Luteolibacter sp. LG18: one gene and its partner. The protein of the gene in region 2 interacts with the protein of the main gene of each other region in a pairwise test. Links are inferred from orthologs where the notes say so. Each region holds a gene or a part of one and is shown on either strand. Other genes may lie near its edges. The genes, in order: def and llg_RS04815.

Region 1 (3,059 bases), 1.0 Mb from region 2 along the record:
TCGTGAAGCACGAGAAATACCGCGGCACCGTGCTCACGGACGAGGGCCAGCGCATCGCCCGCGCGATCATCGAGCGCCACGAGACGCTCACCCGCTTCCTCCGCCTCTTCGGCATCGATGAGGAAACCATCTACCGGGACGTGGAAGGCATGGAGCACCACGTTTCCCGCCCGACCCTGGACGTCATCCGGGCCGTCGCGGATGCCCTGGAAGCGGACCGCGAGTTCCTCGACCGGGTCCGCAAGCTCTGCCACTGACTCACAGCGGCAGAGCTTTCAAAGACTGCCGCTTCAGGCGGAGCGGCCGAGTTCACGGCCCACGATCATCAGCGTCTCACGGACGCCCGGAGCGAAACCGCCGTCGGTCTGCACCGCGAGCATGACGTTGCCCTCGCGGATGAACTCCACCGGCACGCTGCCGGCGAACAGACGCAGGCCTCCGGAACCGAAGCCGAGGTTGGCGATCACGTTCTTGAGCGAATCGATCGTCGCGATGTCCTGGCTGGCCACGCGGGCGATGTGGCGGATGCCCGGCAAGGCGCGGGCGCGCTGGAGGATCTCATCCGGGCTCATTTCACGGTCCACGCCGAAGATGGCGCGGAGTTCGAGCTGGCGGATGCTGGCGGAATCCGATTCCCCGCCGATGGCACCGCCCACCGCCGGAACGGCGGCCTGCACTGGAGCCGCCACTGGCGCGGGGGCCGGAGCTGGCACCGCCTGCGGCTGGCTCCACGTAGCCGCCGGGGCAGGTGCGGGAGCAGGAGTGGCGGGAACGGCAGGCTCCAGGGAAAACGGAGAGGCCACCGGCGTGGCGACGGGAGCCGGTTGCGGCGGCGGGGCGACCGCGAAGGGCGAGGAGGCCGGAGCCACTTCGAACGGGGACGGCGCGAACACCTGGGAGGCCACCGGAGCGGGAGCGGCGGCTTCAAAGCCAAAGCCTTCCTTCGGGTCGGCGGCTTGGAACGGGCTCTCGGCCTTGCGCTTTTCCGGCAGGCGGGCGGGCTTGCCCGGCTCCAGTGGACGCGCGCCATTCACATCGTCAGCCGTGGCAAACGGGGAATCCGGACGCGCCACGGCGGCAAAGGGGCTCACCGGAGGGGCTTCGGTGACCGCGGCAAACGGGTTGGTCGGCGGCGAGGCCTCATGGACAGCCGCGAACGGGCTGACCGGCGTGGTCGCGGGTGCCGCGGCGAACGGGCTGGCCGGAGCCTGGTCCGGAGCCAACGCGAACGGACTCGGGGCCGGGGCTTGGCCGGGGAAGGAATCGAAGATACCTCGTGGATTGCTCATGACAGAAGGGGGATCGGGATCTGGTGAAACTGCAGTTCGCCCATGTCATATCCTCCCCCCCCTGCGAAGTCGAGCCCCCTTCACGGAATTTCAACTATTCTCAAATTCCTGAGCGAGCTTTTTCAAACGGTTACGCATGGCCACCTTGGTCGCCGCCGGCAAGCGGTCGGTGAACAGGACGCCATTGAGATGATCCGTTTCGTGCTGGATCGCGCGGGCCAGCAAACCGTCGGTCTCGACCACCAGTGTGGTGCCATCGAGCTGCGGCAGCGTCGCCTTCACGTCGAGCGGACGGCGCACCTCCGCGCGGATGCCGCGGATACTCAGGCAGCCCTCCGCGCCCGCTTCCTTCTCCTCGCCGAACTCCAGCTCGGGATTGATGAAGATCAGCGGCATGATCGACTCGAGGTCGGCGTCTTCGCCATTGACCCGCAGATAGGAAATGCACTCGGGATCGTGGGACACATCGACCACCGCCAGGCGCAGGTCCACGCCCACCTGGGGAGCCGCGAGGCCCACGCCGTTCGCATCCACCATGGTTTCAAGCATGTCCCCCACCAGCTCCACGAGCTCGTCATTCACCTCGGTCACGGGCTTGCAACGTTGGCGGAGGACCGGATGGCCGTATTGGACGATGGGAAGGATCATGGCGGGAGGGGCGGTTGAAGGCAGTATAGGAGCCGTTATTCCGGCCTGCGGATGCGGGCGGGCACGTCCTTAATCTGGATGCCCGCCTTGGTCAACGCATCCCAAATGCCCAGCAGCCGCTCGATCGGCAGGCCTTTGTCCGCCTCCAGCTCCAGCTTGCGACCGGGATTCTTCTTCATGAACGCCTGCAGGTAGGAGTCGAGCAGCCCGTCCGGCACCGCCAGCGAGTCCAGCATCACCTGCCCCGCGGCATCCACCCGGATCACGGAGCGGGACGCGCCCTCCTTGTCCGAGGGCAGCTCGTGCACCGTCGGCAACTCGATCCGCATCACGTCCCGCGGTTTTTTCGTCTGCGTGGTGACGATGAAATAGATCAGCAGCACCAGCAGGATATCGATCAACGGCACGATCTGTGCCGTCTTCTGGATCTTGGGCGGACGTTGGAACCTCACGACCGGTCAGGGATTGGAGGGTTTCGCGCAAAAACGGGCCAGATCGGCCAGCACGCTCTCCAGCCGGGCGGTCATGAGCTCGATCCGGCGCACGAACCAAGCGTGGGCGACCAGTGCCACCACCGCGATCGAGATTCCGAAAATCGTGGTGTGCAGCGCCTCGGCAATGCCACGGGCGATCGCGAGATTGTCCGTGGAATCGCTGAGACCGCGGAACACCGACACCAAACCACTGACGGTGCCGAGCAACCCCAGCAGCGGCGCGGCGGCGATGAGAACATCCAGCGTCTGGATCCCGGAGTGCAGGTGAACCATTTCCCCGCGCGCCGCGGCTTCCACCGCGTGCGTGATTTGCGCCTGCTCCTTGCCCGCGTGCCGCACCGTCACCGTCCCCAGCCGGCCCAGCATGCTGGTGCCACGCTGGAACTCCCCCTGGATCACCCGCCACCGGTCGTGGTCGTAGTCTCCTTCCAGCGATTCGATCTTCCTCGCCAGATCCTCGGGCACCACCGTCGCGCGGCGCAGTGACAGTGCCTTGAACACGATCACCGTCACCCCCACCACCGAGGCCAGCACCAGCGGGTAGATGAAAAAGCCGCCTTCACGGAAAAACTTGCCGAGGGTCTCGAGCGCGCCGGGCGAATCCGGCACCTGGGCGGACAGGAATGAA
Region 2 (3,176 bases):
GGCTTGAGGGCATCGAGCGCTTCCTTGGTGAGGCGGGCGGCTTCCTTGCGGGACTTCGCCAGGCCGAAGAGCGCCGGGTAGGTGGTCTTGGCCGCCTCCGCGTCCTTGCCGGCGGTCTTGCCGAGGACTTCGGTGGACTGGGTCACATCGAGGATGTCATCGATCACCTGGAAGGCCAGGCCGAGGGCGTGGCCGAAGGTGGTGAGGGCTTCCAGTTGCTTCGGCGTGGCGTTCGCGGTCATCCCACCGAGACGCAGCGAGGCGGTCAGCAGGGCCGCGGTCTTGGCCTCGTGGATCTTGAGCAGGCGCGCCTTGGACGGCTTCTGGCCTTCGCCTTCCAGGTCGAGGACCTGGCCGCCGATGAGGTGGCGGGAGCCGCCGGTGAGCGCGAGCTCGGCGACGTAGTGGCGCACGTCGTAGCGCTCGGACGCCGGGGTCTGGGCGAGGATGTAGAAGGCCTCGGTGAGCAGGGCATCCCCGGTGAGCACGGCCATGCCTTCGCCATAGACCTTGTGGCAGGTCGGGCGGCCGCGGCGCAGGTCGTCATCGTCCATGCACGGCAGGTCGTCGTGGACCAGCGAGTAGGTGTGCAGGACCTCGACAGCGCAAGCCGGGGCCATGGCGTCCTCCGCCTTGCCGCCGCAGGCTTCCGCGGCGGCGAGGGTGAGGATCGGGCGCAGGCGTTTGCCACCGGCGAAGACGGTGTAGCGCATCGCCGCGTGGATCGTGGCGGGCGCGGCGGTCTTCTTCGGCAGGAATTGGTCGAGCGCGGCGTCGACGTCCTTGGCGCGGGCGGCGAGGTAGGGTTTCAGTTCCATGAAGGGATTTCGGAGTGCGGCAGGCGGATTTCGGAATGGAGAGAGCGACCCGCGTGGAGCGGTGGTCTTTCTCTCAACCATCCACTCTTAAGAAGTTCAGAAGCTGGCCAACTCCCCGTTGGTCCGGCCTGATTTTGACAGAATTAACAGAATTTTGCAGGATTAACAGAATGAGAAAGAGAGGTGGGCATGTGATGCCATGGCCACTTCTCCTTCTCTGTTAATTCTGAAAATTCTGTTAATTCCGTCCGAAAAGGCCCGGACATGTGAGTGGAGATGATTCGCCGGACAGCGTCTCAACTCCTTCACAGGATTTCAGCGATCTGCACGGCGTTGAGCGCGGCACCCTTGCGGACCTGGTCGCCGACGACCCAGAGGTCGAGGGCGTTGTCGAGGACGAGGTTCTGGCGGATGCGGCCGACGAGGCAGTCGTCCTTGCCGGTGGTGTCGAGCGGCACCGGGAAGACCTTGTTCGCGGTGTCGTCCACGACCTGGATGCCGGGCTTGCCAGCGAAGGCGGCGCGGGCCGCGTCCGGGGTGACCGGCTTGTCGAAAACGGCGGTGATGGACACCGAGTGCGAGCGGTAAACCGGCACGCGGACGCAGGTGCAGGAGACCTTCAGGTCGTCGTGACCGAGGATCTTGCGGCCTTCGTTGAGCATCTTGAGCTCTTCCTTGGTGTAGCCGTTGTCGGTGAAAGAATCGACCTGCGGGATCACGTTGAAGGCGATCTGGCGCGGGTAGACGCGCGGGGTGAAGTCACCGCCGGTGGCGATGGCCTTCACCTGCTCCTCGAGCTCGACGATGCCCTGCGCGCCGGAGCCGGACACGGCCTGGTAGCTGGAGGCGATGATCGACTTCAGGCCGAACTGCTCGTGCAGCGGCGCGAGCGCCATCAGCGAGATGATGGTGGTGCAGTTCGGGTTCGCGATGATGCCCTTCGGGCGGTTCTTCGCGGCCTCGGGATTGATTTCCGGCACGACGAGGGGGACGCCCGGGTCCATGCGGAAGGCGGAGGAATTGTCGATGACCACAGCGCCGGCGGCAGCGGCGGACGGGCCGAACTCCAGCGAGATGCCACCACCGGCGCTGAACAGCGCGATGTCGACACCGGCGAAGGAATCGTGGGTCAGCTCCTGGACGATGACGTCCTGACCGCGGAAGGGAATGCGTTTGCCAGCGGAACGGGCGGAGGCGAGCAGGGTGAGTTTCCCGACCGGGAAATTCCGCTGTTCGAGACAGAGCAACATTTCTTCGCCGACAGCGCCGGTGGCGCCGACGATGGCCACGTGGGGTTCCGCATTCATGGTCAATGAGCTAATGGGGCTCCGGGCGACGCGCCCGGGGCGCGGGACATTACCGGCTTTCGGGCGTCTGGCAATCGAATCCTCCGGGAGAGGGCGGGAGCGGGCAGGCCATGGGAATTTCGTGGATCACGGCGGCGCGGGCTTTTAGATCAAAGGCATGGCCGCCGCCCCTTTGAAAATCGCCCATCTGGTCATGGCCGCCTACGGTGGGCCGGGGATGGCGGCGTACCGCCTGCACAAGACGCTGCTGGAGATAGGGGTGGACTCCCATTTCCTCGCCCGCGAATCGCTGGTGGGCTGGGAAGGCGTGGAGGTGCTGGAGCCGGAACGCGCCCGCGGCGCGCTGCGCGGGCACTTGGTGCAGCACACGGCGAAGGCGCTGTGGTGGTTGTCCGGGCGGGAGCGGGAGGCGGTGGATTTCCAGGCGATCCCGCGCGGCTACCTGCCGGCGATCGACCGAGCGGGCTACGATCTGGTGCATTTCCATTGGGTGAATGGCCGGGTGGCCTCGCTGGCGGAGATCCGGGACTTCCGGACGCCGGTGGTGTGGAGCCTGCATGACATCTCGGCCTTCGCGGGCCCCAGCCCCTACCTGGGGCCGAACCTCGACCGCTGGCTGGCCGCGGCGGGGCGGATGAGAACGGTGGACGCCGATCCGCATCCGCTGGCGCGCCTGAACCACGCGGCGAAACAACGGATCTACCGCGGCAAGCAGGTGGCGGCGATCGCCCCCTCCCGCTGGATGGAGCAGGCCGCCCGGGAGTCCGGCGTGTTTCCGGAGGGCTGGGTGCGGCACATCCCCTATGAAATGCCGGAGGGACCCTGGCAGCGACAGGAACGCGCCGCCGCGCGGCGGCTGCTGGAACTGCCGGAGGACGCGGCCATCGTCCTCTTCGGCGCGGATTCCCTCTCCTCCCCGCGCAAGGGCGGCGACCTGCTGATGGCGGCCATGCGGGACTTGGCGGGCGGGCCGCGGCCGGTGACGCTGGCGTCCTTCGGCCACGGCGCGGACACCCTCGCCGAGCTTCCCGGCATCACCCTGCGGAACTTC

Evidence for each region.
Region 1: the proteins of llg_RS04815 (region 2) and def interact in binary tests that used the Escherichia coli proteins (3 or more experiments, as listed by UniProt). The link is inferred for Luteolibacter sp. LG18 from one-to-one orthologs.

What each region holds. Positions count from the first base shown.
Region 1 is NZ_AP024600.1:139,571-142,629, forward strand. What follows is about bases 159-2,902. They hold def (peptide deformylase), read right to left. Parts: upstream 1,938-2,902; coding sequence 1,380-1,937; downstream 159-1,379. Other genes in these bases: mntR (transcriptional regulator MntR), read left to right, coding at 159-257; llg_RS00565 (hypothetical protein), read right to left, coding at 291-1,289; llg_RS00575 (biopolymer transporter ExbD), read right to left, coding at 1,973-2,389; llg_RS00580 (MotA/TolQ/ExbB proton channel family protein), read right to left, coding at 2,396-2,902. In the rest of the region: more of mntR, read left to right, coding at 1-158; more of llg_RS00580, read right to left, coding at 2,903-3,059. UniProt on the Escherichia coli protein: Removes the formyl group from the N-terminal Met of newly synthesized proteins. Requires at least a dipeptide for an efficient rate of reaction. N-terminal L-methionine is a prerequisite for activity but the enzyme has broad specificity at other positions.
Region 2 is NZ_AP024600.1:1,137,693-1,140,868, forward strand. What follows is about bases 125-2,985. They hold llg_RS04815 (aspartate-semialdehyde dehydrogenase), read right to left. Parts: upstream 2,126-2,985; coding sequence 1,124-2,125; downstream 125-1,123. Other genes in these bases: llg_RS04810 (polyprenyl synthetase family protein), read right to left, coding at 125-818; llg_RS04820 (glycosyltransferase), read left to right, coding at 2,283-2,985. Also shown: more of llg_RS04810, read right to left, coding at 1-124; more of llg_RS04820, read left to right, coding at 2,986-3,176.